Regions from separate parts of the Macrococcus armenti genome, predicted to be linked through region 1. Evidence: a T-box and tRNA genes for the amino acid it is inferred to sense, from the RefSeq annotation. Region 1 holds a T-box; the other regions hold tRNA genes.

Region 1 (10,272 bases):
GATGCATGAGTGATGCATTGTTCGGTTTTTTTATCATCTTGAATATATTTCATGTATAATAGATGAGGTGAAAGAGAGGGAGTCAATATGAATATTAATCCAAATAACGTAGAAATATTAATAAGTGCTGTAAAACCAGAACAGTACCCTGAAACTGGTTTAAAGGAAATTGCATTAGCAGGACGTTCGAATGTTGGTAAATCTTCATTTATCAATACGATGATCGGTCGTAAAAGCATGGCACGTATCTCTTCAAAGCCCGGAAAAACGCAAACGCTGAACTTCTTTAACATTGATAATCAACTTGTGTTTGTTGATGTACCGGGTTATGGTTATGCGAAAGTTTCCAAAAGCGAGCGCGAACGCTGGGGTAAAATGATTGAAACGTATATTACGACACGTGAATCGCTTGCATGCGTAATTCAACTCGTTGATATTCGTCATAATCCAACTGAAGATGATCGACTAATGTATGATTTCCTGAAACATTACGACATTCCTACAATCGTAATTGCAACGAAAGAGGACAAAATTCCTAAAGGGAAAATTCAGAAACATTTAAAAGTAATTAAACAGGATCTTGATATGGATCCAGAAGATACATTAATCAGTTATACAGCATTAAGCAGAGATAAAAATCCGATGATTTTCAATGCCATTGAAAAGTATTTATAATTGTGAAATTTTTGTGAAATAAGTTGGATTTCGGGCATATTTGGACATAGATGTTATAATAGAAACAATGGCAAAATTGGGGGCGTTAATATGCATATTGTTGTTGTGAGTGTTAATCACAAAACAGCAGATGTCAGTTTGAGAGAGAAGCTGGCGTTTAGTGAATCATCAATTCAGCAGGCTCTGTCTGCACTTATTAATCAAAAATCAATATTAGAAGGTGTAATCCTTTCGACATGTAACCGTACTGAAATTTATGCAGTTACGGATCAAGTGCATACAGGCAGATATTATGTAAAATCATTTTTAGCAGAATGGTTTGATGTAGATATCGAAACTGTAAAATCAATTACAGATGTCAAAGTGGGGAATGAAGCAATTAATCATCTGTTTAAAGTGATTACAGGACTTGATTCAATTGTTCTTGGGGAAACACAAATTTTAGGGCAAATAAGAGATAGTTTCCTTCTGGCGCAAAGTGAAGGTACAACAGGTACAATCTTTAATAAGCTGTTTAAAGATGCAATTACACTTGCTAAACGTGCACACGCAGAAACGGACATTTCTTCTAAAGCAGTTTCTGTAAGTTATGCAGCAGTTGAGCTGAGCAAAAAAATACTAGGCAACTTAGAAGACAGAAAGATCTTAATTATCGGTGCCGGCGAGATGGCTGAACTTGCACTTCAGAATTTAATGGGAACAGGTGCAACGGATATAACGGTAATCAACAGAACAGCTGAAAAGGCACAGACATTAGCTGAACGTTATGGTGGTAGTCAGAAGTCGATGCAGGAATTGCAATGTGCATTAATAGAAAGTGACATTGTCATTTCTTCTACGAGCGCAAAAGATTTTATCATTACGAAACCGATGATGCAGGATATTATGCAGCTACGTAAAAACAAATCAATCGTACTTATTGATATTGCAGTACCACGTGATATTGACCCTGAAGTAAATGAACTGGATTTAGTATTTAATTATGATGTAGATGATTTAAAAGGTTTAGTAGATGCAAATTTAGCAGAACGTGAACGTGCGGCACAAGTCATCTATACGATGATAGATGAACAAGTCATCGCGTTTATTGAATGGATTAATATGCTCGGTGTCGTTCCGGTTATTACGGCATTACGTGAGAAAGCATTGCGCATTCAGGAAACAACGATGGAAAGCATTGACCGTAAAATGCCGAATTTAACGGACAGAGAGCGTAAAGTCATTTCTAAACATATGAAAAGCATCATCAACCAAATGTTAAAAGATCCGATTTCTCAAGCGAAGGAAATTAGTGGTTCTAAAAATCGTGAGAAGGAATTGCAGTTCTTCCAGGATATATTCAATATTACGAATGAAGTTGAAAGCGTACAGAAAAATGAACCGATCGTGCATCGATCAGAAAGTAGTTTTGTCTTCAGTCCTAAGCAATAGGTGATGTGATGAATGAATTATTATTAATGAGAATGCACGAAGCAATACTTATAATCTATATGATAAGTATTGCTTGTTATTTCTTTGATTTTGTACAGAAATCAAATAAGATGAAACAAGTTGGTTATTTTATATTATGGTTTGTTTTTATATTGCAAACATGTTCTATCTTTTTGTTTAGAATTATCGTTGGTCGAATGCCGTTTGAAACACTAACGGAAGGGTTTTACTTTTATACTTGGCTGATTATATTAATTTCTATCGTTTTATCGCGCTTCATTAAAACAGAATTTTTTATTTTTATGATGAACTTAATCGGTTTTATTTTTATGATGATACATACGTTTTATCCGGTTGAGTTTTATGAAGATACGACGGTATCACATATGATGAATGAACTTTTATGGATTCATGTTGCACTGGCGATTATCAGCTATGTGATGTTTCTCATTTCTTCGTTGCATGCTGTTTTATATATCGTTCAGATGAATTATCTTAAAAAGAAGAAATTCAATCGTAACTTTTTTAGAATCAGTGATTTATCAAGTTTGAGCCAACTCGCATTAATCTTTGCGATTATCGGATCGGTGATGCTGCTTATTTCATTAATTTTAGGCATCTACTGGGGACTTTCATTTGAAGGTGTTTCAATCTGGTATGATTCGAAAGTTATCGGTTCGCTCGTTTTACTTGTCGGATATTTTATTTACATTTATGTACATCGTGTAAACAAAATAAGCATGTCGAAGCTTATGGATACGAATATCATATTATTTTTAATTTTACTGATTAACTATATCGTTGTTTCGAGATTTTCAGGTTTCCATCAGTTATTTTATTAGGAGGAAGTTATGAGAAAGATTATCGTAGGGTCTAGAAGAAGTAAGCTTGCACTGACACAAAGTCAGCAGTTTATCGATCAGTTAAAGGAAAAGCATCCTGATCTTGAAATTGAAATTAAGGAAATCGTCACTAAAGGCGATCAAATTGTGAATGTCCAACTTTCAAAAGTTGGCGGTAAAGGATTGTTTGTTAAAGAAATTGAACAAGCACTTTACGATAAAACAATCGATTTTGCGATTCATTCATTGAAGGATGTTCCAAGCGTATTACCTGAAGGTTTAACGTTAGGATGTATTCCGGCACGAGAAGATGCACGTGATGCTTACATCGCAAAAAATCACATTCCATTAAATGACCTTGCACCCGGCAGCATTATCGGAACATCATCGTTAAGAAGAGGCGCACAGTTATTAGCACAATATCCGCATCTTGAAATTAAGTGGATTCGAGGTAACATCGATACGCGCTTACAGAAACTTCGTGATGAAGATTATGATGCAATTATATTAGCTGCTGCAGGTTTAAATCGAATGGGCTGGGATAAATCAATCGTTACAGAATATTTAGAGCCTGAACTTATGCTGCCAGCAATCGGGCAAGGCGCGCTCGGCATCGAGTGTCGCAGTGATGATGAAGAAGTACTTGCATTATTACAATCTGTACACTGTGAAGCGACACAAGTTTGTACAGAAGCGGAAAGAACATTTTTAAAGTTAATGGATGGTAGCTGTCAAGTTCCGATTGCGGGCCATGCAACGATTGTACAGGACAATATCGAGTTTACCGGACTAATTATGAGTACAGATGGTAAAGAAAAATATAAAGTAACTCAAACAGGAACTGACCCTGTTGAAGTTGGAACGCTTGTCGCTCAGGCGATGGAGCAAAATGGTGCGAAGACCATTATTGAAACATTAAATCAAGACGCATAAGAAGGATTGATCTAAATGAAGCCGGTTGTATTGAACACAGGAAGTCGTAATGAACAATATGAAGGATTAACAGTATTGCATAAACCATTGATTGAAATTTGTGCGCTGCCTTTGACATCTACGATACGTGAGCAATATGACTGGCTTATTTTTACGAGTAAAAATGCGGTACAACTGTTTTTTAAATATTATCCGAACGTTACTTTTGATAAAGTTGCTGCAATCGGTATTAAAACGGCACAAGCGCTACAAAAGTTGAACATACATGTTGATTTTATACCAACCCGCTATCAGCAGGAACATTTTATAGATGAAATGGGTGAATTGTTTCATCATAAAACAATTTGTCTTCCAATTTCAAAAAAAGCACGCACAAATATGTATGATACTTTGAAAAATATTGCAACTGTCGATAGAATAGAGTTATATGAACCAAGACCTAATGAAGAAAACGTCAAATGTGTGCATCAATTTATACTAGATAATAAAGTTGATTGGCTTATGTTTTTAAGCCCGTCTGCAGTACAGGCATACTTCAGACGGTATACGATTACTGAAAGTGTGCGTGTAATTGCAATCGGTCAAATAACGAGCAATGCATTAGATCACTTTAATATTGAACATATCATTAGCGAAAAAGAAACGATGCAGCATATGTTTGAAACTATTACTAAATTAAACAAAGGTAGGTATTAACAATGAATTTTGATCGTCATAGAAGATTAAGAAGCTCAGTGAATATGCGTAATATGGTAAGAGAAACTTCATTACATAAACGCGATTTAATATATCCAATTTTCGTCGTTGAAAAAGACGATGTAAAAAAAGAAATCCCATCAATGCCAGGCATTTATCAACTGAGTCTTAACATCATGGATGATGAAGTGCATGAAGCGTATAAACTTGGCATTCGTGCAGTCATTTTATTCGGTATTCCAAATCATAAAGATGCTTGTGGAACAGGTGCATATGATGATGAAGGAATTATTCAGAAAGCGACACGTAAAGTAAAATCACTTTATCCTGATATGCTCGTATTAGCAGATACTTGCTTATGCGAATATACAGACCACGGTCATTGTGGAGTGCTGGATGATCATACACATGATGTCATTAATGATGAAACATTACCATTACTCGTGCAGACAGCTGTGTCACAGGCGAAAGCGGGCGCGGATATTATCGCACCAAGTAATATGATGGATGGCTTCGTAAAAGAAATCCGTAAAGGTCTTGACGATGCCGGGTTTGTCAATATTCCGATAATGAGTTACGGCATCAAATATGCATCTGCATTTTATGGACCATTCCGCGATGCTGCAGAAAGTGCGCCGAGTCATGGTGATCGTAAAACTTATCAGATGGACCCTGCAAATCGCCTTGAAGCGATGCTTGAGCTGGAAAGTGACTTAAAAGAAGGATGCGATATGATGATCGTTAAGCCGGCGCTTTCTTATTTAGATATTATTCGCGATGTACGTAATAACTCAAATGTACCAATCGTTGCGTATAATGTGAGTGGTGAATATTCAATGACGAAAGCAGCAAGTATGAACGGCTGGGTTGATGAGGAACGTATCGTAATGGAACAGATGCTCTCTATGAAACGTGCGGGAGCAGATATGATCATTACATACTTTGCTAAAGACATTTGCAAATATTTAGACGAAGGAGGTTACTAATGAATTATAATAAATCAAAACAAGCATTCAGTGAAGCAGTAAATTTAATGCCAGGCGGTGTAAACAGTCCGGTACGTGCATTTAAAAGTGTGGATATGGATCCGATTTTTATGGAACGTGGTAAAGGATCAAAGATTTACGATATCGATGGAAATGAATACATTGATTACGTATTAAGCTGGGGACCGTTAATTTTAGGTCATGCGAATGAAACTGTTACTGGTGCATTGAATAAAGCAGTGCTTAATGGTACAAGTTTCGGAGCACCTACAGAACTTGAGAATAAAATGGCGGAACTTGTAATTGAACGTGTACCTTCAATTGAAATGGTGCGTATGGTATCAAGTGGTACGGAGGCAACACTTGCAGCACTTCGTTTAGCAAGAGGATTTACTGGTAAAAATAAAATTTTAAAATTTATCGGATGTTATCACGGCCATAGTGACTCATTATTGATTAAAGCTGGTAGTGGTGTTGCAACGTTAGGTTTACCTGACTCTCCTGGTGTGCCTAAAGGAACAGCAGAGAACACGATTACAGTTCATTACAATGATCTGGATGCTGTTAAACTTGCATTTGAACAATTTGGTGATGATATCGCTGGTGTCATTGTAGAACCTGTAGCAGGTAATATGGGAGTAGTACCGCCAGTTGAAGGCTTTTTAGAAGGATTACGTGAGATTACAACGGAATACGGTGCATTATTAATATTCGATGAAGTAATGACAGGTTTCCGAGTAGGCTATAATTGTGCCCAAGGATACTTCGGTGTTACACCGGACTTAACATGTTTAGGAAAAGTAATTGGTGGTGGATTACCGGTCGGTGCATTTGGTGGACGTAAAGATATTATGGAACATATTGCGCCAAGTGGACCAGTATATCAGGCTGGAACTTTAAGTGGAAATCCACTTGCGATGACGGGTGGTTATTATACTTTAAGTCAATTAACACCTGAAAGTTATGAATACTTTAATCATTTAGGAGATATGCTTGAAGCGGGATTAACAGAAGTGTTCGCTAAGCATAATGTACCGATTTCAATTAACCGTGCTGGTAGTATGATCGGCTTTTTCTTAAATGAAGAAAAAGTGACAAACTTCGAAATTGCTTCAAAGTCTGACTTAAAATTATTTGCGGCAATGTATAAAGAAATGGCAAACAATGGCGTATTTTTACCGCCTTCTCAATTTGAAGGAATGTTCTTATCAACAGAACATACTGAAGCAGATATTAAACAGACGATTGATGCGTTTGATAAAGCGCTTTTAAAAGTGAAATAATTAAATAGAATTTCAGGAACAACATCGGGGAACAATTGTATATGAAAATGGAGTGTTAGGCTGAAGATAATGCTATCACTCTTTTTAAATATAAATTAGTTTTTGAATGTGATTGTAAAATTACATTTTAACATATAAAAATCATTGGGAGTAATATTTTAAATGTTCAGATTTAATAAATTGAAATATATACAAAATATTGATAATGTTTAAAGTGCTAGAAATATTAAACTAGGAGGCTATATATGAAGATTAAAATTGCACTGCTGATTGTTATTTGTATTATTGGCATTTGGTTACTTTTTTCGGGTCTTTTTGATAATAGAATAATTAAAATTGGTACTCTTTTAATAGGCATTCCTATTGCACTTAGTTTAAGAAAAGATATTATAGAAAAACAAGCAAAAAAAGATAACCAAGATATTTCAGCCAAATAAACATACTAACCCTATCAATGATATATCATTGATAGGGTTTTTTTGTGAGCAGTTAAGTTGGTCTTATACCCCTGTATGGTATAATGTATATGACGATATAGGATGGTGAAATGATGCATTACTTAATATTGTTTATCACGAGTTTACTCGCTGGATGTATACTTTTTTTCGTGCATATGATATTGCCATGGCTTTTTGGGCCGATTATAGCCAGTATATTACTGCGAAAGTATACTCGCATTGAATACAAATGGCCGAAATGGTTAAGTGAAGTAGGCTTATATATTTTAGGTGCACAAATTGGTGCCTCATTTACGAAAGAAATTGTAGTTGATATACATGATGAGATATTTTATATTTTCTTAATGAGCCTCCTAGTCATAATATTAGCGATATTAATTGCACAACTGTTCAAGCGTTTTACACACTGTACGACTGAAACTGCATTACTCGCTGCAATACCTGGTGCACTGAACCAGATGATTATGATGGCTGAAGAGAATAAAAACGCTAACTTACTCGTTGTGACATTAGCACAAACATCAAGAATTTTAATTGTTGTAATGATTGTACCGTTTATTTCTTCATTTTTACCGACGGGGCACTCCAGTAATACAGCAGTAGAAACCGCTTCAATGTTTGAAGTGCTGAATGTTGGAACAGTATTCATGCTCGTCATTGCAATGATCATCGCGGGATATTTCTTTAAGATGATTCATTTTCCTGTTCCTGATATGATGGGGCCGATTGCTGTTTTAATGATATGGAACTTGTATACTGGATTAGATTTCTTAATTCCGTCACCGCTTATTATTTTAGCGCAAATGTTTTTTGGTATACGTATCGGACTGCAAATTTATGACTTATCATCACAGATTAATCGTAATTTATTTATAGGTGTACTTATCCAGAATTTATTATTGATTGCAGGTACATTTATCATTGTTGTAATGTTAAATTTATTTATGGATGAATCGTTTAATGATTTATTCTTAAGTGCAGCACCAGGAGGCATGGCACAGATTATTATTGTAGGCATTGAAACACATGCAAACGTAGCAATGATTTCAAGCTATCATATCTTTAGAATCTTTATCATTTTACTTATAGTTACACCATTAATTTCGATGTATCTAAAAGCGAGAGATATTAGAAGTACACGATTAAAAATTGACAATATTTCATGAATCTAATACAATAATTTTAAGTTCATATATTGATGGGAAGAGTAGTAAAGGTGTATTTTAAGCGAGTGCATGGTTGGTGAGAATGCATAGTACTAATTTATGAAGGTAGCCCGATATAATTATTTATTGAATAAAGTAGGTAAATACGTGTAAGAGCGTTAATCTTTTGAGTGCAGTAGCAATGCTGAATTTAGGTGGTACCACGGAAAATCCGTCCTATTTATATAGGATGGATTTTTTATTTTGACGATTAATGGAGGAATGAAGATGGAAACGAAATATAATCCACAGCAAGTTGAACAAGGACGTTATAAAGAATGGGTAGAAAAAGAATTATTTAAAGCAGAGAGTGATAGTCAGAAAAAGCCGTATACGATTGTGATTCCGCCACCAAACGTAACAGGTAAGTTACATATTGGACATGCCTGGGATACTACTTTACAGGATATTATTACGAGAATGAAACGTATGCAAGGCTATAACACATTATATTTACCAGGCATGGATCATGCTGGTATTGCAACTCAGGCAAAAGTAGAAGCTAAATTACGTGAACAAGGTATTAGCAGACATGATATTGGCCGTACTAAGTTTTTAGAGCATACGATGGAATGGAAAGAAGAATATGCAGGATTCATTCGTGAGCAGTGGGCGAAACTTGGTCTTGGTTTAGATTATTCTCGCGAACGTTTCACACTGGATGAAGGGTTAAGTGATGCTGTTAAAGAAGTGTTCGTTAAGATGTATGAGAAAGGTCTTATTTATCGTGGCGAGCGTATTATTAACTGGGATCCCGCTGCACGTACAGCTTTAAGTGATATTGAAGTTATTCATGAAGAGGTGGAAGGTGCTTTTTATCATATTAACTATCCTTTAGCTGATGGTTCAGGATTTATTGAAATTGCAACGACGCGTCCAGAGACGATGCTAGGCGATACAGCTGTCGTCGTTCATCCAGAAGATGAGCGTTATAAGCATATGATTGGTAAGAACGTTATTTTACCGATAATGGAACGTGAAATTCCTGTACTTGCAGATGAATATGTTGAAATGGACTTTGGAACTGGTGCAATGAAAGTGACACCTGCACACGATCCAAATGACTTTGAAATCGGAAACCGCCATAATTTAGAACGTATTAATGTGATGAATACTGATGGCTCAATCAATCAGTTAGGTGGCAAATATGAAGGTATGGATCGTTTCGAATGTCGTAAACAACTTATCGCTGACTTAAAGGAAAGCGGTGAACTCGTTAAAGTTGAACGTCATATGCATCAAGTCGGCCATTCTGAACGTAGTGGCGCAGTTGTAGAACCTTATCTTTCAACGCAATGGTTCGTTAAGATGGCACCACTTGCTGAGCAAGCATTAAACAATCAAAAAACAGACGGACGTATCGAATTCGTACCGAATCGTTTTGAAGGTACATTTAACCGTTGGATGGAAGGCATTCATGACTGGTGTATTTCTCGTCAGTTATGGTGGGGACACCAAATCCCAGCCTGGTATCATAATGAAACAGGTGAACTTTATGTAGGAAAAGAAGCGCCGGAAGATATTGAAAACTGGACGCAGGATGAAGACGTATTAGATACGTGGTTCTCAAGTGCACTTTGGCCATTCTCAACGCTTGGCTGGCCAGATACTGAGGCGATTGACTATAAAACATTTTATCCGACGAATGTACTCGTAACAGGGTATGATATTATATTCTTCTGGGTAGCGCGTATGATTTTTCAAGGATTAGAGTTTACGGGTAAACGTCCATTTGATGATGTGTTAATCCATGGATTAGTCCG
Region 2 (10,272 bases), 770 kb from region 1:
GTAGCTGAACAGGCATTAAATGCCGGGTGCGACATTATAAACGATCAGTGGGCAGGTAAGTTTGATAGCGATATGTTTGAAGTCGTTGCGCGTCATAACGCTTCAATTATATTAATGCATAACGCAGCATCTGAAGTTGCAGGTGATGTAATGGAACATATGGTAACAGATTTATGTACACAAGCAAGAGCGGCAGAAGCGGCAGGTATTCATAAAGATAATATATGGATTGATCCAGGAATCGGATTTGCTAAAAGTCGCGCTCAGGAAATAGAAGTAATGAAACGACTCGACGAACTTACGATCCTGGGATATAAAGTATTGCTGGCTACAAGTCGTAAACGTATGGTAAAGGAATTGCTTGGTGGTGATACTACGGCACAAGAGCGTGATGAAGGGACGCTTGCAACTTCGGCTATTGGTGTAAATGCCGGTATTGATGCGGTTCGTGTACATAATGTAGCGATGCACAGTAAGTTCTTGCGTGTAATGGATCAGTTAAAAGGAGAATAGTATGGATAAAATCTTTTTAAATGGTATGCAGTTTTATGCATATCACGGTGTGTTTGAAGCGGAAAATAAATTAGGACAGATTTTTATCGTAGATGTTACGCTTGATGTTGATCTGAAGCAGGCTGGTGAAAGTGATGCGCTCGAACATACTGTGAATTACGGAGCGGTATACGAAGATGTGAAGCGTGAAATGATGGTTCAGTCGAAACTACTTGAGCATGTTGCAGAACGTATTGCAAAAACGCTTTTCAATCACTATAATCAGATAATGGCGTTAAAAGTTAAAATAACGAAGCAAAACCCACCAATACATGGTGTATATAATGGTGTCGGGATTGAAATTAGCAGGGAGCGTCAATAGATGAGGGTTTATATCAGTTTTGGTAGTAATATTGGTGATAGAGAACAACAAATCAACGAAGCGTTAAACAAGTTGCAGCAAGTTTGCGATACAGAACTTGTTACAGTATCATCTCTATATGAAACCGCACCGGTTGGTGGTGTTATTCAGGATGATTTTCTAAATGGCGCTGCGATTGTAGAAACTTCATTAACACCAATTGATTTTCTCAACGAAATACAACGTATTGAACTTGAGTTAGGGCGAGAACGTAAAGTGCATTGGGGGCCGCGTACGATTGATTTAGACGTCCTACTGATGGATGACTATATTATAGAGCATGAGAGATTAAATGTACCGCATCCATACATGCATGAACGTAGTTTTGTGTTAATTCCTTTAGCAGAAATTGCGCCAGAAGCTGTACACCCGATATTAAATAAAAGTATTAAAGAACTTGTTACTGTGGACCCGGAAGTAAGACGATATAAGTGAGGGTAATAATATGTGGAAAATTGGAGATATAGAAATTAATAACAAAGTAGTGCTTGCACCGATGGCTGGTGTGTGTAACGCTGCGTTCAGATTGACAGTTAAAGAGTTTGGTGCAGGACTGGTCTGTGCAGAAATGGTGAGTGACAAGGCGATACTTTTCAACAATGAAAAAACAATGAAGATGTTGTATATTGATGAAAATGAACGTCCGTTATCTCTTCAGATTTTTGGTGGTGAAAAAGAGACGCTCGTAGAAGCTGCTAAATATGTTGATCAAAATACAACGGCAGATATCATTGATATTAATATGGGATGCCCGGTTTCTAAAATTATTAAGTGTGAAGCAGGTGCCAGATGGTTATTAGACCCACCGAAAATTTACGAAATGGTTTCTGCTGTAGTAGAAGCGGTAAACAAACCAGTTACTGTAAAGATGCGTATCGGTTGGGATGATGAACATATTTATGCTGTAGAAAATGCGAAGATGATTGAAAAAGCAGGCGCATCAGCAATAGCAGTTCACGGAAGAACACGAGTGCAGATGTATGAAGGTCATGCAGACTGGGATGTCATTCGCCAAGTAAAAGAAGCAGTAAGTATCCCTGTAATAGGTAATGGTGATGTTACGAGTCCGGAGCTTGCAAAGAAAATGCTGGATGAGACAGGCGTGGATGCAGTGATGATTGGACGTGAAGCACTCGGTAATCCGTGGATGATATATCGAACAGTTCATTATTTAGAAACAGGAGAATTAATGCCAGAGCCACCAATTTCAGAAAAAATGAATGTTGCTGTATTACATTTAGATCGTTTAATTGATTTAAAGGGTGAGAAAGTAGCGGTAATGGAAATGCGTAAACACGCTTCTTGGTACTTAAAAGGTATTAGAGGTAACGGTAAAGCAAGAAAATTAATCAATCAGGCTGAGACACGCGATGAATTAGTTGATATACTTAGAGCATTCCAAAGTGAAGTTGAAGCATCAGAATCTAAAATTTTAGAAGGAGTAGAATAACATGACTGAAGAATTAAATGACCAAATGCTGGTTCGCCGCCAGAAAATGCAGGATTTATTAGACTTAGGAATTGATCCATTCGGACAGAAATTTGAAAGAACAGCAACATCTAAAAGCTTAAAAGAAGATTGGGATGCTTTTTCTAAAGAAGAATTACATGATAAAGAAGCGGAATCTCACGTATCGATTGCCGGACGTATTATGACGAAGCGTGGTAAAGGTAAGGCAGGATTTGCGCATGTTAAAGATTTAGAAGGACAAATTCAAATTTATGTTCGTAAAGACGCAGTGGGCGATGAGCAGTTTGATTTATGGAATAGTGCCGATTTAGGAGATATTGTAGGTATTGAAGGCGTAATGTTTAAAACAAATACTGGAGAATTATCAGTAAAGGCGACATCATTTACGATGCTTGCGAAAGCTTTACGCCCATTACCTGACAAATTCCATGGTTTACAGGACGTAGAGCAGCGCTACCGTCAACGTTATCTTGACTTAATTACAAGTGATGAATCGACACAGACGTTCATTACGCGTAGTAAAATTATTCAGGAAATGCGCAGCTACTTAAACGCGAAAGGTTTCCTAGAAGTAGAAACACCGATGATGCATACGATTGCTGGAGGTGCCGCAGCACGCCCGTTCGTTACACATCATAATGCATTAGACATGGAACTATATATGCGTATTGCGATTGAATTACACTTAAAACGATTAATCGTTGGTGGATTAGAGAAAGTTTATGAGATTGGACGCGTTTTCCGTAACGAAGGAATTTCAACACGTCACAATCCAGAATTTACAATGATTGAACTATATGAAGCGTATGCTGACTATAACGATATTATGGATTTAACTGAAGAGATGGTCGCTTACATTGCAGAAAAAGTAACTGGATCTACAACAGTAACATATGATGGTGAAGAGATTCACCTTGCACCAAAATGGCGTAGATGGCACATGGTTGATGCTGTAAAGGAATTTACAGGTGTTGATTTCTATAATGTAAATACAGACGAAGAAGCACATGCACTTGCAAAAGAGCATGGTGTAGAAGTGAAGCCTAACATGAAATATGGACACGTATTAAATGAATTCTTTGAACAAAAAGTGGAAGAACATTTAGTACAACCGACATTTATATACGGGCATCCGGTAGAAGTTTCACCACTAGCAAAACAAAATCCGGAAGATAAACGCTTTACTGACCGATTTGAATTGTTTATCGTGCGTCGCGAACATGCAAATGCATTTACTGAGCTGAACGATCCAATCGATCAAAAGCAACGTTTCTTAGCGCAGATGGAAGAGAAAGCGCAAGGAAACGACGAAGCGCATGAGATGGATGAAGATTACATCGAAGCATTAGAATACGGTATGCCGCCAACAGGTGGACTCGGTATTGGTATCGACCGTTTAGTGATGTTACTTACAGATAGTGCATCAATCCGTGATGTATTACTATTCCCATACATGAGAAATAAATAATCGCAAAACGCTAAAATCCTTGTAAACAAAGGGTTTTAGCGTTTTTATATATAAAAATATTTATCAGAAAAATAAAACTTTAAAAATAAACAAAAAAGTATCGAAAAAGTGTTGACTTTAATATGAGTATTTTGTAAGATATAAAAGTCGCTTGAAACGAGTGGCATTAAGAAATTGAATCAATTGTAAAGTTCATGAACGCAGTGTAAAATTTACTATTGAAAATATTTTCGAAACTGTTATACTTAATTAAGTGTTGAAAATTTGTCTGGTGACGATGGCAGAGAGGTCACACCTGTTCCCATACCGAACACAGAAGTTAAGCTCTCTAGCGCCGATGGTAGTTGGTCTTACGATCCGCGAGAGTAGGACGTTGCCGGGCAATATATACCCAGGAGGATTAGCTCAGCTGGGAGAGCATCTGCCTTACAAGCAGAGGGTCGGCGGTTCGAGCCCGTCATCCTCCACCATTTAATATTATGCCGGAATAGCTCAACTGGTAGAGCAACTGACTTGTAATCAGTAGGTTGAGGGTTCAAGTCCTTTTTCCGGCACCATTTTTTTTGAGCCATTAGCTCAGTTGGTAGAGCATTTGACTTTTAATCAAAGGGTCAGAGGTTCGAATCCTCTATGGCTCACCATTTATTTTAATATTTGCGAAAGTAGTTCAGTGGTAGAATACAACCTTGCCAAGGTTGGGGTCGCGGGTTCGAATCCCGTCTTTCGCTCCATTGGAAAGATTAAATGCCGGGGTGGCGGAACTGGCAGACGCACAGGACTTAAAATCCTGCGGTAAGTGATTACCGTACCGGTTCGATTCCGGTCCTCGGCACCATTTAATTTTTTACAATTTGCGCCCGTAGCTCAATTGGATAGAGCGTTTGACTACGGATCAAAAGGTTAGGGGTTCGACTCCTCTCGGGCGCGTTTTAAATATACGGGAAGTAGCTCAGCTTGGTAGAGCACTTGGTTTGGGACCAAGGGGTCGCAGGTTCGAATCCTGTCTTCCCGACTTACTTAAATATGGGGGCTTAGCTCAGCTGGGAGAGCGCCTGCTTTGCACGCAGGAGGTCAGCGGTTCGATCCCGCTAGTCTCCACCATTATTATTTAAAAAATGAACATTGAAAACTGAATGACAATATGTCAACGTTAATTCCAAAGTATGACAACAATCTTTGATTGTTAGTCAGACTTGCGAAGTCGCTTGCGACTTTGTACAGTCAGTTGAGTGATTAAGTTCACTCCCAAGAGTGATTGCCTCAAGCAATCAAAGAGCTTTATCAAGCAATCTATTATGGAGAGTTTGATCCTGGCTCAGGATGAACGCTGGCGGCGTGCCTAATACATGCAAGTCGAGCGAACTGACGAGAGTGCTTGCACTCTCTGACGTTAGCGGCGGACGGGTGAGTAACACGTGGGTAACCTACCTATAAGACTGGGATAACTTCGGGAAACCGGAGCTAATACCGGATAATATTTAGCTTCGCATGAAGCAATAGTGAAAGACGGTTTTGCTGTCACTTATAGATGGACCCGCGGTGTATTAGCTAGTTGGTGAGGTAACGGCTCACCAAGGCAACGATACATAGCCGACCTGAGAGGGTGATCGGCCACACTGGGACTGAGACACGGCCCAGACTCCTACGGGAGGCAGCAGTAGGGAATCTTCCGCAATGGACGAAAGTCTGACGGAGCAACGCCGCGTGAGTGAAGAAGGTTTTCGGATCGTAAAACTCTGTTGTAAGGGAAGAACAAGTACGTTAGTAACTGAACGTACCTTGACGGTACCTTACCAGAAAGCCACGGCTAACTACGTGCCAGCAGCCGCGGTAATACGTAGGTGGCAAGCGTTATCCGGAATTATTGGGCGTAAAGCGCGCGTAGGCGGTTTCTTAAGTCTGATGTGAAAGCCCCCGGCTCAACCGGGGAGGGTCATTGGAAACTGGGAAACTTGAGTGCAGAAGAGGAGAGTGGAATTCCATGTGTAGCGGTGAAATGCGCAGAGATATGGAGGAACACCAGTGGCGAAGGCGGCTCTCTGGTCTGTAACTGACGCTGAGGTGCGAAAGCGTGGGGATCAAACAGGATTAGATACCCTGGTAGTCCACGCCGTAAACGATGAGTGCTAAGTGTTGGGGGGTTTCCGCCCCTCAGTGCTGCAGCTAACGCATTAAGCACTCCGCCTGGGGAGTACGGTCGCAAGACTGAAACTCAAAGGAATTGACGGGGACCCGCACAAGCGGTGGAGCATGTGGTTTAATTCGAAGCAACGCGAAGAACCTTACCAAATCTTGACATCCTTTGACAACTCTAGAGATAGAGCTTTCCCCTTCGGGGGACAAAGTGACAGGTGGTGCATGGTTGTCGTCAGCTCGTGTCGTGAGATGTTGGGTTAAGTCCCGCAACGAGCGCAACCCTTATCTTTAGTTGCCATCATTAAGTTGGGCACTCTAGAGAGACTGCCGGTGATAAACCGGAGGAAGGTGGGGATGACGTCAAATCATCATGCCCCTTATGATTTGGGCTACACACGTGCTACAATGGATGGTACAAAGGGCAGCAAAACCGCGAGGTCAAGCAAATCCCATAAAACCATTCTCAGTTCGGATTGTAGTCTGCAACTCGACTACATGAAGCTGGAATCGCTAGTAATCGTAGATCAGCATGCTACGGTGAATACGTTCCCGGGTCTTGTACACACCGCCCGTCACACCACGAGAGTTTGTAACACCCGAAGCCGGTGGAGTAACCTTTTAGGAGCTAGCCGTCGAAGGTGGGACAGATGATTGGGGTGAAGTCGTAACAAGGTAGCCGTATCGGAAGGTGCGGCTGGATCACCTCCTTTCTAAGGATAATACGGAAACAAACCATCAGGTTTGTAGGAATAACGGAGACATATTGTATTCAGTTTTGAATGTTTATACATTCAAATTAATAATGGGCCTATAGCTCAGCTGGTTAGAGCGCACGCCTGATAAGCGTGAGGTCGATGGTTCGAGTCCATTTAGGCCCACCATTAATATTGTACTTTGAAAACTAGATAAAGTAAGAAGATATAAAAAAGATTTTACCAAGCAAAACCGAGTGAGTTCATATTTGAATTCTTAAAAAAATCGCGCGTCTGCATTATGCAGACATCACAATATTAATAACAGATTAAGTTATTAAGGGCGCACGGTGGATGCCTTGGCACTAGAAGCCGAAGAAGGACGTTACTAACGACGATATGCTTTGGGGAGCTGTAAGTAAGCTTTGATCCAGAGATTTCCGAATGGGGAAACCCAGCATGAGTTATGTCATGTTATCCATATGTGAATACATAGCATATGAGAAGGCACACCCGGAGAACTGAAACATCTAAGTACCCGGAGGAAGAGAAAGAAAATTCGATTCCCTTAGTAGCGGCGAGCGAAACGGGAAGAGCCCAAACCAGAGTGCTTGCACTCTGGGGTTGTAGGACACTCAATACGGAGTTACAAAGGAATAGTTTAGACGAATGATTTTGGAAAAATCAGCCATAGAAGGTAAAGGCCCTGTAGTCGAAAAGTTATTCTCTCCTGAGTGGATCCTGAGTACGGCGGAACACGTGGAATTCCGTCGGAATCCGGGAGGACCATCTCCCAAGGCTAAATACTCTCTAGTGACCGATAGTGAACCAGTACCGTGAGGGAAAGGTGAAAAGCACCCCGGAAGGGGAGTGAAATAGAACCTGAAACCGTGTGCTTACAAGTAGTCAGAGCCCGTTAATGGGTGATGGCGTGCCTTTTGTAGAATGAACCGGCGAGTTACGATTTGATGCAAGGTTAAGCAGTATATGTGGAGCCGTAGCGAAAGCGAGTCTGAATAGGGCGAATGAGTATCAGGTCGTAGACCCGAAACCAGGTGATCTACCCATGTCCAGGTTGAAGTTCAGGTAACACTGAATGGAGGACCGAACCGACTTACGTTGAAAAGTGAGCGGATGAGGTGTGGGTAGCGGAGAAATTCCAATCGAACCTGGAGATAGCTGGTTCTCTCCGAAATAGCTTTAGGGCTAGCCTCGCATGATGATTACTGGAGGTAGAGCACTGTTTGGACTAGGGGCCCCCCTCGGGTTACCGAATTCAGACAAACTCCGAATGCCAGATAATTTAATGCGGGAGTCAGACTGCGGGTGATAAGGTCCGTAGTCGAGAGGGAAACAGCCCAGACCACCAGCTAAGGTCCCAAAATATATGTTAAGTGGAAAAGGATGTGGCGTTGCCCAGACAACTAGGATGTTGGCTTAGAAGCAGCCATCATTTAAAGAGTGCGTAATAGCTCACTAGTCGAGTGACGCTGCGCCGAAAATGTACCGGGGCTAAACATATTACCGAAGCTGTGGATTGTCCTTTGGACAATGGTAGGAGAGCGTTCTAAGGGCGTCGAAGCATGATCGTAAGGACATGTGGAGCGCTTAGAAGTGAGAATGCCGGTGTGAGTAGCGAAAGACGGGTGAGAATCCCGTCCACCGATTGACTAAGGTTTCCAGAGGAAGGCTCGTCCGCTCTGGGTTAGTCGGGACCTAAGCCGAGGCCGAATGGCGTAGGCGATGGACAACAGGTAGATATTCCTGTACCACCTAAGATTGTTTGAACGATGGGGGGACGCAGTAGGATAGGCGAAGCGTACTGTTGGTTATGTACGTCCAAGCACTGAGATTGAGTATTAGGAAAATCCGGTACTCATTAAGATCAAGGTGTGATGGGGAGCGAAATTATAGTAGCGAAGTCGTTGATTTCACACTGCCAAGAAAAGCCTCTAGTTAGAAATTAGGTGCCCGTACCGCAAACCGACACAGGTAGTCAAGATGAGAATTCTAAGGTGAGCGAGCGAACTCTCGTTAAGGAACTCGGCAAAATGACCCCGTAACTTCGGGAGAAGGGGTGCTTTTTAGGGTGCAAGCCTTGAAGAGCCGCAGTGAATAGGCCCAAGCGACTGTTTATCAAAAACACAGGTCTCTGCAAAACCGTAAGGTGAAGTATAGGGGCTGACGCCTGCCCGGTGCTGGAAGGTTAAAAGGAGTGGTTAGCGTATGCGAAGCTACGAATTGAAGCCCCAGTAAACGGCGGCCGTAACTATAACGGTCCTAAGGTAGCGAAATTCCTTGTCGGGTAAGTTCCGACCCGCACGAAAGGCGTAACGATTTGGGCACTGTCTCAACGAGAGACTCGGTGAAATCATAGTACCTGTGAAGATGCAGGTTACCCGCGACAGGACGGAAAGACCCCGTGGAGCTTTACTGTAGCCTGATATTGAAATTCGGCACAGCTTGTACAGGATAGGTAGGAGCCTTTGAAGCGTGAGCGTCAGCTTACGTAGAGGCGCTGGTGGGATACTACCCTGGCTGTGTTGACTTTCTAACCCGCACCACTTATCGTGGTGGGAGACAGTGTCAGGCGGACAGTTTGACTGGGGCGGTCGCCTCCTAAAGAGTAACGGAGGCGCTCAAAGGTTCCCTCAGAATGGTTGGAAATCATTCGCAGAGTGTAAAGGCACAAGGGAGCTTGACTGCGAGACCTACAAGTCGAGCAGGGTCGAAAGACGGACTTAGTGATCCGGTGGTTCCGCATGGAAGGGCCATCGCTCAACGGATAAAAGCTACCCCGGGGATAACAGGCTTATCTCCCCCAAGAGTTCACATCGACGGGGAGGTTTGGCACCTCGATGTCGGCTCATCGCATCCTGGGGCTGTAGTCGGTCCCAAGGGTTGGGCTGTTCGCCCATTAAAGCGGTACGCGAGCTGGGTTCAGAACGTCGTGAGACAGTTCGGTCCCTATCCGTCGTGGGCGTAGGAAATTTGAGAGGAGCTGTCCTTAGTACGAGAGGACCGGGATGGACATACCTCTGGTGTACCAGTTGTCGCGCCAGCGGCATAGCTGGGTAGCTATGTATGGACGGGATAAGTGCTGAAAGCATCTAAGCATGAAGCCCCCCTCAAGATGAGATTTCCCAACTTCGGTTATAAGATCCCTCAAAGATGATGAGGTTAATAGGTTCGAGGTGGAAGTGCAGTAATGTATGGAGCTGACGAATACTAATCGATCGAAGACTTAATCAATTTTAAAGATTTTTTATTCGGAATTGCCGAGTAAAACTTAATATATCTTACTTACTTTATCTAGTTTTGAAAGTATAATTTATTTATCTTTCATTTGTCTGGTGACGATGGCAGAGAGGTCACACCTGTTCCCATACCGAACACAGAAGTTAAGCTCTCTAGCGCCGATGGTAGTTGGTCTTACGATCCGCGAGAGTAGGACGTTGCCGGGCAATAAAAATGGATGCGATGAGCCGCACTTTGAGGGACCTGTTAGGTCTCTTTTTTTGTCTAAAAAAGTAACTGCAATTGTATGCAGCTACTTTTATTTATTTTGTGATTAATTTTTAAGATTTTTTAT
Region 3 (10,272 bases), 990 kb from region 1:
GGGGCGAACTGGATTATATTTTACTTGATTTACCGCCGGGCACAGGGGATGTTGCGTTAGATGTGCATACGATGTTACCGAAAAGTAAAGAAATTATCGTCACAACGCCACATCCGACAGCAGCATTTGTAGCGTCAAGAGCGGGTGCGATGGCATTGCATACTGATCATGAAATTCTTGGTGTTGTTGAGAATATGAGTTACTTTGAAAGTAAAGAAACAGGAAACAAAGAATATGTCTTCGGTCAAGGTGGGGGACAGAAGTTAGCAGAAGAGTTAAACACAGAACTTTTAGGACAGCTTCCTTTATCTCAACCTGATTGGAACGACGAAGATTTCGCGCCATCAGTATATCAGGAAGATCATCCACTTGGTATTATTTATCAGCAGATGGCACAAAAAGTTATCGACAAAACAAAATAATATAAAGAGGTATTCGGCGTGACATTAAAAAATTTAGGGAAGTTTTATGGCATCACGTTATTAATCGGGTTAGTAGTAACGGTGATAGTAAGTTTAGTTTTTGGTTACGACAAATTAACAGTATATCTTGTTAGAGGTGAGTACGGAGAGTTTCTTGCAGCACTCATCTGGTTTATGGGGTACGGACTTCTTATTGCATCTATTAGCCAACTTGCGTTTTTTGCATATTTATTTATACATCAGATGGGGCAAGGTATCTTTAAAGGTGGATGGAATGCAATACAAGTTGTTATCATTTTATTTGCAGTCATTGACCTTGTATATTTCAGATATTTAAGGTTCGGTCAAAAAGATGGCGACATATTAAAGTTTATTTGGATACCGATATTAATTGTATTATTCGGTATAATCGTCAGTCTGTATAAGAATAAGCTAACAGGTAAAAACGTATTTATACCTGCAATGTTCTTTATGGTTGTGATGACGACAGTTGAACTGATTCCATTTCTTAAAGTTAAAGATATGATGTGGTTATACTGCACGATATTCGCATTACTATTATGTAATGCATTCCAACTACTGTCTTTACCGAAGTACAATAAAGCATCGTATGAAGAGCGTAAAGCGCGTAAGATTGCACGAGGTACATGGGTAGAAGAACCCGTACAGACGAAAGTGAAGAACACGAAAGTAGTAAGTAAGAAGAAAAAAAGAAAGTAATACTATGACCTGGCTCAGCTCGAGTTAGGTCATTTGTCATTATGGAAAGAGGTTAACTATGAAGAGAGGTTTAATTAGTGCGCTCGTTATCATTATGTTCATGAGTGCGATAGAAACGTCCATCGTCTCACTTGCAACACCTGCAATCGGTAAAGATTTAGGTGTTCATGAGTCACTCGCATTAATCTTTACAAGTTATATGATTGCAATTGTTATCATAACACCGCTCGTCGGTGAAATTATGAAGCGTCTCGGTTCGAAGTATACGATGCTTGCAGGTATTACAGTTTTTATTATCGGAAGTATGCTATCAGGTGCATCGTTTACGTTTCCAATGCTCGTTGCATCCAGATTGATACAAGGGTTTGGTGCAGGCATTATGATGACAATGGGGAGCATTATTCCTAAAATTGCATTTGAAATTCCGTATCGTTATAAAGTGATGGGAATTGTCGGAAGTGTATGGGGGATTTCCAGCATCGTTGGCCCATTGCTTGGCGGACTAATATTAACTTATTTGAAGTGGAGTTTTCTATTCTATATCAATGTACCGGTTGCAATTATCGCAATCGTACTCGTATTAAAGTTCTTTAAATTTGATGAGCAACCATCAAAATCGAAGCTCGATGTTAAAGGACTGGCTTTATTTTATGCATTTTTATCATGCTTAATTGTGGGCTTTGCACTTGGAAGTACATTAAGCATTGCCATATATGTCGCTGCGCTCATACTTTTATATTTATTTATCAAGTTAGAATTTAAAGTAGCAGCACCATTTATACCTGTTCGTTCTTTCAATAAGAAGATTGGGATAACGATGGGGACGGATATGATATATGCAATGATGCTGATGGGCACAAATATTTTCCTGCCATTTTATTTGCAGACCGAAAAAGGACTGACACCGCTTATGAGTGGTTTGACAACCTTTTCAATATCCGTTTTCTGGCTGACGTCTACATTTATACTGAAACATGTTGAGCGAAAGCTTTCTGTCAAACAAGTATATCAACTGAGTTTCCTCTATATGATTGTTGGTGGATCAATTATATTACTGACTGAAAGTGTCATCGCAGTGACGATAGGGTGTATATTCCTTGGATTAAGTTATGGTACAGTATTTACGAAAAATGTTGTAACCATCCAGGAGAGTGCAGCACCTCAAGAACTTGGCAGCATGATGAGTGCGTATAGTTTACTTAAATTTATAGGGTCTACAACGGGATCTGTCGTTATGTCATTCGTTTATTATAGTAATGTCCTTTCGAATATCCATAACAACATGGCAGTTATGGTAATCATTGCGATAATACTAATCATTATTTATCAGATGATTTATAGAGGTAAAGTAGTTCGATAAGCATATCATATGCTTATCGAATTTTTGTTTTCAAATTATAATAAAAAAGTTTAATAAAAATCAAATAAAGTGTTGACTTAAATATTGCAACTTGTTAAGATATAAAAGTCGCAAAAATAAGTGACGCCAACAATTAAACGTTTGAAAAACAAACTTGAAAAAGTGTAAAAAATGCTATTGAAATTTTGTTCTCAAACATTTAATATTAATTGAGTAAGAACGACGCACAAACATTTCAAATAAGAAATCGTGAGTGTAAAACTTCTTCAAAATAAAGCTTGCAAACAAGAATGAAACGTGTTAAAATTTTATCTTGTAGCAACAAAAATGAACATTGAAAACTGAATGACAATATGTCAACGTTAATTCCAATAATTTGAGTGATTAAGTTCACTCCCAAGACTGATTGCCTCAAGCAATCAAAGAGCTTTATCAAGCAATCTATTATGGAGAGTTTGATCCTGGCTCAGGATGAACGCTGGCGGCGTGCCTAATACATGCAAGTCGAGCGAACTAACGAGAGTGCTTGCACTCTCTGACGTTAGCGGCGGACGGGTGAGTAACACGTGGGTAACCTACCTATAAGACTGGGATAACTTCGGGAAACCGGAGCTAATACCGGATAATATTTAGCTTCGCATGAAGCAATAGTGAAAGGCGGTTTTGCTGTCACTTATAGATGGACCCGCGGTGTATTAGCTAGTTGGTGAGGTAACGGCTCACCAAGGCAACGATACATAGCCGACCTGAGAGGGTGATCGGCCACACTGGGACTGAGACACGGCCCAGACTCCTACGGGAGGCAGCAGTAGGGAATCTTCCGCAATGGACGAAAGTCTGACGGAGCAACGCCGCGTGAGTGAAGAAGGTTTTCGGATCGTAAAACTCTGTTGTAAGGGAAGAACAAGTACGTTAGTAACTGAACGTACCTTGACGGTACCTTACCAGAAAGCCACGGCTAACTACGTGCCAGCAGCCGCGGTAATACGTAGGTGGCAAGCGTTATCCGGAATTATTGGGCGTAAAGCGCGCGTAGGCGGTTTCTTAAGTCTGATGTGAAAGCCCCCGGCTCAACCGGGGAGGGTCATTGGAAACTGGGAAACTTGAGTGCAGAAGAGGAGAGTGGAATTCCATGTGTAGCGGTGAAATGCGCAGAGATATGGAGGAACACCAGTGGCGAAGGCGGCTCTCTGGTCTGTAACTGACGCTGAGGTGCGAAAGCGTGGGGATCAAACAGGATTAGATACCCTGGTAGTCCACGCCGTAAACGATGAGTGCTAAGTGTTGGGGGGTTTCCGCCCCTCAGTGCTGCAGCTAACGCATTAAGCACTCCGCCTGGGGAGTACGGTCGCAAGACTGAAACTCAAAGGAATTGACGGGGACCCGCACAAGCGGTGGAGCATGTGGTTTAATTCGAAGCAACGCGAAGAACCTTACCAAATCTTGACATCCTTTGACAACTCTAGAGATAGAGCTTTCCCCTTCGGGGGACAAAGTGACAGGTGGTGCATGGTTGTCGTCAGCTCGTGTCGTGAGATGTTGGGTTAAGTCCCGCAACGAGCGCAACCCTTATCTTTAGTTGCCATCATTAAGTTGGGCACTCTAGAGAGACTGCCGGTGATAAACCGGAGGAAGGTGGGGATGACGTCAAATCATCATGCCCCTTATGATTTGGGCTACACACGTGCTACAATGGATGGTACAAAGGGCAGCAAAACCGCGAGGTCAAGCAAATCCCATAAAACCATTCTCAGTTCGGATTGTAGTCTGCAACTCGACTACATGAAGCTGGAATCGCTAGTAATCGTAGATCAGCATGCTACGGTGAATACGTTCCCGGGTCTTGTACACACCGCCCGTCACACCACGAGAGTTTGTAACACCCGAAGCCGGTGGAGTAACCTTTTAGGAGCTAGCCGTCGAAGGTGGGACAGATGATTGGGGTGAAGTCGTAACAAGGTAGCCGTATCGGAAGGTGCGGCTGGATCACCTCCTTTCTAAGGATAATACGGAAACAAACCAGTAGGTTTGTAGGAATAACGGAGACATATTGTATTCAGTTTTGAATGTTTATAGATTATAATGGGCCTATAGCTCAGCTGGTTAGAGCGCACGCCTGATAAGCGTGAGGTCGATGGTTCGAGTCCATTTAGGCCCACCATTATAAATATTCATATCAATTTAATTACCTATTATGGGGGCTTAGCTCAGCTGGGAGAGCGCCTGCTTTGCACGCAGGAGGTCAGCGGTTCGATCCCGCTAGTCTCCACCATTAATTTTGTACTTTGAAAACTAGATAAAGTAAGAAGATATAAAAAGATTTTACCAAGCAAAACCGAGTGAGTTCATATTTGAATTCTTGAAAAAATCGCGCGTCTGCATAATGCAGACATCACAATATTAATAACAGATTAAGTTATTAAGGGCGCACGGTGGATGCCTTGGCACTAGAAGCCGAAGAAGGACGTTACTAACGACGATATGCTTTGGGGAGCTGTAAGTAAGCTTTGATCCAGAGATTTCCGAATGGGGAAACCCAGCATGAGTTATGTCATGTTATCCATATGTGAATACATAGCATATGAGAAGGCACACCCGGAGAACTGAAACATCTAAGTACCCGGAGGAAGAGAAAGAAAATTCGATTCCCTTAGTAGCGGCGAGCGAAACGGGAAGAGCCCAAACCAGAGTGCTTGCACTCTGGGGTTGTAGGACACTCAATACGGAGTTACAAAGGAATAGTTTAGACGAATGATTTTGGAAAAATCAGCCATAGAAGGTAAAGGCCCTGTAGTCGAAAAGTTATTCTCTCCTGAGTGGATCCTGAGTACGGCGGAACACGTGGAATTCCGTCGGAATCCGGGAGGACCATCTCCCAAGGCTAAATACTCTCTAGTGACCGATAGTGAACCAGTACCGTGAGGGAAAGGTGAAAAGCACCCCGGAAGGGGAGTGAAATAGAACCTGAAACCGTGTGCTTACAAGTAGTCAGAGCCCGTTAATGGGTGATGGCGTGCCTTTTGTAGAATGAACCGGCGAGTTACGATTTGATGCAAGGTTAAGCAGTATATGTGGAGCCGTAGCGAAAGCGAGTCTGAATAGGGCGAATGAGTATCAGGTCGTAGACCCGAAACCAGGTGATCTACCCATGTCCAGGTTGAAGTTCAGGTAACACTGAATGGAGGACCGAACCGACTTACGTTGAAAAGTGAGCGGATGAGGTGTGGGTAGCGGAGAAATTCCAATCGAACCTGGAGATAGCTGGTTCTCTCCGAAATAGCTTTAGGGCTAGCCTCGCATGATGATTACTGGAGGTAGAGCACTGTTTGGACTAGGGGCCCCCCTCGGGTTACCGAATTCAGACAAACTCCGAATGCCAGATAATTTAATGCGGGAGTCAGACTGCGGGTGATAAGGTCCGTAGTCGAGAGGGAAACAGCCCAGACCACCAGCTAAGGTCCCAAAATATATGTTAAGTGGAAAAGGATGTGGCGTTGCCCAGACAACTAGGATGTTGGCTTAGAAGCAGCCATCATTTAAAGAGTGCGTAATAGCTCACTAGTCGAGTGACGCTGCGCCGAAAATGTACCGGGGCTAAACATATTACCGAAGCTGTGGATTGTCCTTTGGACAATGGTAGGAGAGCGTTCTAAGGGCGTCGAAGCATGATCGTAAGGACATGTGGAGCGCTTAGAAGTGAGAATGCCGGTGTGAGTAGCGAAAGACGGGTGAGAATCCCGTCCACCGATTGACTAAGGTTTCCAGAGGAAGGCTCGTCCGCTCTGGGTTAGTCGGGACCTAAGCCGAGGCCGAATGGCGTAGGCGATGGACAACAGGTAGATATTCCTGTACCACCTAAGATTGTTTGAACGATGGGGGGACGCAGTAGGATAGGCGAAGCGTACTGTTGGTTATGTACGTCCAAGCACTGAGATTGAGTATTAGGAAAATCCGGTACTCATTAAGATCAAGGTGTGATGGGGAGCGAAATTATAGTAGCGAAGTCGTTGATTTCACACTGCCAAGAAAAGCCTCTAGTTAGAAATTAGGTGCCCGTACCGCAAACCGACACAGGTAGTCAAGATGAGAATTCTAAGGTGAGCGAGCGAACTCTCGTTAAGGAACTCGGCAAAATGACCCCGTAACTTCGGGAGAAGGGGTGCTTTTTAGGGTGCAAGCCTTGAAGAGCCGCAGTGAATAGGCCCAAGCGACTGTTTATCAAAAACACAGGTCTCTGCAAAACCGTAAGGTGAAGTATAGGGGCTGACGCCTGCCCGGTGCTGGAAGGTTAAAAGGAGTGGTTAGCGTATGCGAAGCTACGAATTGAAGCCCCAGTAAACGGCGGCCGTAACTATAACGGTCCTAAGGTAGCGAAATTCCTTGTCGGGTAAGTTCCGACCCGCACGAAAGGCGTAACGATTTGGGCACTGTCTCAACGAGAGACTCGGTGAAATCATAGTACCTGTGAAGATGCAGGTTACCCGCGACAGGACGGAAAGACCCCGTGGAGCTTTACTGTAGCCTGATATTGAAATTCGGCACAGCTTGTACAGGATAGGTAGGAGCCTTTGAAGCGTGAGCGTCAGCTTACGTAGAGGCGCTGGTGGGATACTACCCTGGCTGTGTTGACTTTCTAACCCGCACCACTTATCGTGGTGGGAGACAGTGTCAGGCGGACAGTTTGACTGGGGCGGTCGCCTCCTAAAGAGTAACGGAGGCGCTCAAAGGTTCCCTCAGAATGGTTGGAAATCATTCGCAGAGTGTAAAGGCACAAGGGAGCTTGACTGCGAGACCTACAAGTCGAGCAGGGTCGAAAGACGGACTTAGTGATCCGGTGGTTCCGCATGGAAGGGCCATCGCTCAACGGATAAAAGCTACCCCGGGGATAACAGGCTTATCTCCCCCAAGAGTTCACATCGACGGGGAGGTTTGGCACCTCGATGTCGGCTCATCGCATCCTGGGGCTGTAGTCGGTCCCAAGGGTTGGGCTGTTCGCCCATTAAAGCGGTACGCGAGCTGGGTTCAGAACGTCGTGAGACAGTTCGGTCCCTATCCGTCGTGGGCGTAGGAAATTTGAGAGGAGCTGTCCTTAGTACGAGAGGACCGGGATGGACATACCTCTGGTGTACCAGTTGTCGCGCCAGCGGCATAGCTGGGTAGCTATGTATGGACGGGATAAGTGCTGAAAGCATCTAAGCATGAAGCCCCCCTCAAGATGAGATTTCCCAACTTCGGTTATAAGATCCCTCAAAGATGATGAGGTTAATAGGTTCGAGGTGGAAGTGCAGTAATGTATGGAGCTGACGAATACTAATCGATCGAAGACTTAATCAATTTTAAAGATTTTTTATTCGGAATTGCCGAGTAAAACTTAATATATCTTACTTACTTTATCTAGTTTTGAAAGTATAATTTAAAGGTTGAAACGAGCGTTATGGCCCGTATCATTTTTGATAAATCGAATGAGAATCGCCAGATTCGATTGAGATTTAGAAAATGAATAGGGACAGCGAGTTGAAACTGGATATCATATTCTTTCATTTGTCTGGTGACGATGGCAGAGAGGTCACACCTGTTCCCATACCGAACACAGAAGTTAAGCTCTCTAGCGCCGATGGTAGTTGGTCTTACGATCCGCGAGAGTAGGACGTTGCCGGGCAATATTTATTTATCCACAGTAGCTCAGTGGTAGAGCTATCGGCTGTTAACCGATCGGTCGTAGGTTCGAGTCCTACCTGTGGAGCCATTAGGCCCCTTGGTCAAGCGGTTAAGACACCGCCCTTTCACGGCGGTAACACGGGTTCGAATCCCGTAGGGGTCACCATTTCGGAGGATTAGCTCAGCTGGGAGAGCATCTGCCTTACAAGCAGAGGGTCGGCGGTTCGAGCCCGTCATCCTCCACCATTTTTCTAATAATGAATTAAATATAGCGGAGGGGTAGCGAAGTGGCTAAACGCGGCGGACTGTAAATCCGCTCCTTCGGGTTCGGCAGTTCGAATCTGCCCCCCTCCACCATTTATTGGGCTATAGCCAAGCGGTAAGGCAACGGACTTTGACTCCGTCACTCGTTGGTTCGAATCCAGCTAGCCCAGCCATTTTTAGAGCCATTAGCTCAGTTGGTAGAGCATTTGACTTTTAATCAAAGGGTCAGAGGTTCGAATCCTCTATGGCTCATCTGAAAGCATCCTGTATAGGATGCTTTTTTATTTATATTTTTTTATATAATATATTTATTTAATTTATTAATACTTATGAATACGCTTTCATTATTATACATAAATATCCATTTTATGCATTTATGCATAAAATTATTGAATATTCACTTTGATAACAGTAAAATAATATTATATCCAGATTTCTAAATAGTCTGAATTTTAATTACATTGATTAAAGGGGATACAATAATGAATAAAACTATCGAGATTATTGGTGCGCCAAGTGCATTTGGCCAACGTAAGTTAGGAGTTAACATGGGGCCGGACGCAATGCGTTATGCAGGTTTAGTAGAGCGTATCGAAGCAATTGGACATAAAGTTATCGACAGCGGGAATATAACGGCACCGCCAATCGATATGAAAGTATATAAAAGCGAACAAGATGGCGGTTTACGTAACTTACCTGAAGTGACAGAGTTTTGTGAGACGTTATGTAATACTGTAGATGCATCTGTTAAGAATGGTCATTATCCATTAGTCATCGGTGGGGATCATTCTATCGCAATGGGTACAATTTCTGGTATTGCAAAGCATTATAACAATTTAGGCGTTATTTGGTATGACGCACATGGTGATTTAAACGTTGCAGACTCTTCACCGTCTGGTAATATTCACGGTATGCCACTTCGTGCTTTAATCGGTGACGGTCATGAAGATTTAGTGAATATCGGTGGATATAAAGGAAAAGTTAAAGTAGAGAACATCGTTTTAATCGGTATGCGTGACTTAGATGAGGGTGAGAAAGCATATATTAAAGAAGTAGGGATTAAAACATATACGATGGCTGATATCGACCGTTTAGGTATGAAGACAGTTATTGAAGAAACGTTAGAACATTTAGCGGAATGTGACGGTATTCATTTATCATTAGACGTAGATGCACTGGATCCGAATGAGACGCCTGGAACAGGTACGACAGTGCCGGGTGGTATTACGTATAGAGAAAGTCACTTCGCTTTAGAGATGCTTCATGATAGCGATAAAGTTACATCATTTGAAATCGTTGAAGTAAATCCGTTAATTGATATTAATAATAAAACAGCAGAGCAGGCAGTAGGGCTTACTGGTTCATTATTTGGAGAGAAGTTATTATAATATATGTATAAAGCACTGGTACAAAAGTTCCAGTGCTTTAAAGCATTTTTATAACATAATTACTTAAAGTATTGTACAATGCATACATAGTTCATAGAAAGAGGTAACACAATGAGAAGAACAAGTTCACCGGAATATTTCCATCATGTTGAGCACTTAAAGGAACAAAGTCAATCTAAGCGTACATTATGGATTTCATTATTTATTACGTTATTCTTTACAATTGTTGAAGTTGTAGGGGGGATTTTATCAAACTCTCTTGCATTACTTTCAGATTCGATGCATATGTTAAGTGACGTATTAGCACTTGGTTTATCAATGATTGCAATTTACTTTGCGAGTAAGAAACCAACTTCAAATCATACGTTCGGATTTTTAAGACTTGAAATTATTGCGGCATTTTTAAATGGTTTAGCATTAATCATTATATCAATCGGTATATGTTATGAAGGTATTATGC

The links. The T-box of region 1 lies ahead of LAU42_RS06985 (valine--tRNA ligase). A T-box ahead of a tRNA ligase gene usually reads a tRNA of that ligase, here a tRNA-Val.
Region 2: it encodes a tRNA-Val, which carries the amino acid that the T-box ahead of LAU42_RS06985 (valine--tRNA ligase) is inferred to sense. The anticodon was not compared.
Region 3: it encodes a tRNA-Val, which carries the amino acid that the T-box ahead of LAU42_RS06985 (valine--tRNA ligase) is inferred to sense. The anticodon was not compared.

The regions. Positions count from the first base shown of each region.
Region 1 is NZ_CP083608.1:1,347,352-1,357,623, reverse strand. It holds gene yihA (ribosome biogenesis GTP-binding protein YihA/YsxC) at 88-675, shown strand; gene hemA (glutamyl-tRNA reductase) at 766-2,106, shown strand; gene ccsA (cytochrome c biogenesis protein CcsA) at 2,115-2,948, shown strand; gene hemC (hydroxymethylbilane synthase) at 2,958-3,881, shown strand; gene LAU42_RS07010 (uroporphyrinogen-III synthase) at 3,897-4,577, shown strand; gene hemB (porphobilinogen synthase) at 4,580-5,563, shown strand; gene hemL (glutamate-1-semialdehyde 2,1-aminomutase) at 5,563-6,846, shown strand; gene LAU42_RS06995 (hypothetical protein) at 7,092-7,283, shown strand; gene LAU42_RS06990 (AbrB family transcriptional regulator) at 7,394-8,470, shown strand; T-box leader at 8,491-8,692, shown strand; gene LAU42_RS06985 (valine--tRNA ligase) at 8,732-10,272, shown strand, end outside.
Region 2 is NZ_CP083608.1:2,115,248-2,125,519, reverse strand. It holds gene folP (dihydropteroate synthase) at 1-513, shown strand, start outside; gene folB (dihydroneopterin aldolase) at 515-874, shown strand; gene folK (2-amino-4-hydroxy-6-hydroxymethyldihydropteridine diphosphokinase) at 875-1,348, shown strand; gene dusB (tRNA dihydrouridine synthase DusB) at 1,359-2,363, shown strand; gene lysS (lysine--tRNA ligase) at 2,365-3,852, shown strand; rRNA gene rrf (5S ribosomal RNA) at 4,120-4,234, shown strand; tRNA gene LAU42_RS11335 (tRNA-Val) at 4,247-4,322, shown strand; tRNA gene LAU42_RS11330 (tRNA-Thr) at 4,334-4,409, shown strand; tRNA gene LAU42_RS11325 (tRNA-Lys) at 4,418-4,493, shown strand; tRNA gene LAU42_RS11320 (tRNA-Gly) at 4,509-4,583, shown strand; tRNA gene LAU42_RS11315 (tRNA-Leu) at 4,599-4,687, shown strand; tRNA gene LAU42_RS11310 (tRNA-Arg) at 4,706-4,779, shown strand; tRNA gene LAU42_RS11305 (tRNA-Pro) at 4,791-4,864, shown strand; tRNA gene LAU42_RS11300 (tRNA-Ala) at 4,878-4,953, shown strand; rRNA gene LAU42_RS11295 (16S ribosomal RNA) at 5,145-6,698, shown strand; tRNA gene LAU42_RS11290 (tRNA-Ile) at 6,793-6,869, shown strand; rRNA gene LAU42_RS11285 (23S ribosomal RNA) at 7,008-9,932, shown strand; rRNA gene rrf (5S ribosomal RNA) at 10,030-10,144, shown strand; gene pdxR (MocR-like pyridoxine biosynthesis transcription factor PdxR) at 10,252-10,272, opposite strand, start outside.
Region 3 is NZ_CP083608.1:352,850-363,121, forward strand. It holds gene LAU42_RS01980 (Mrp/NBP35 family ATP-binding protein) at 1-422, shown strand, start outside; gene LAU42_RS01985 (KinB-signaling pathway activation protein) at 441-1,142, shown strand; gene LAU42_RS01990 (MFS transporter) at 1,201-2,502, shown strand; rRNA gene LAU42_RS01995 (16S ribosomal RNA) at 2,946-4,499, shown strand; tRNA gene LAU42_RS02000 (tRNA-Ile) at 4,587-4,663, shown strand; tRNA gene LAU42_RS02005 (tRNA-Ala) at 4,699-4,774, shown strand; rRNA gene LAU42_RS02010 (23S ribosomal RNA) at 4,912-7,836, shown strand; rRNA gene rrf (5S ribosomal RNA) at 8,047-8,161, shown strand; tRNA gene LAU42_RS02020 (tRNA-Asn) at 8,174-8,248, shown strand; tRNA gene LAU42_RS02025 (tRNA-Glu) at 8,252-8,326, shown strand; tRNA gene LAU42_RS02030 (tRNA-Val) at 8,331-8,406, shown strand; tRNA gene LAU42_RS02035 (tRNA-Tyr) at 8,434-8,517, shown strand; tRNA gene LAU42_RS02040 (tRNA-Gln) at 8,523-8,597, shown strand; tRNA gene LAU42_RS02045 (tRNA-Lys) at 8,604-8,676, shown strand; gene rocF (arginase) at 8,907-9,812, shown strand; gene LAU42_RS02055 (cation diffusion facilitator family transporter) at 9,924-10,272, shown strand, end outside.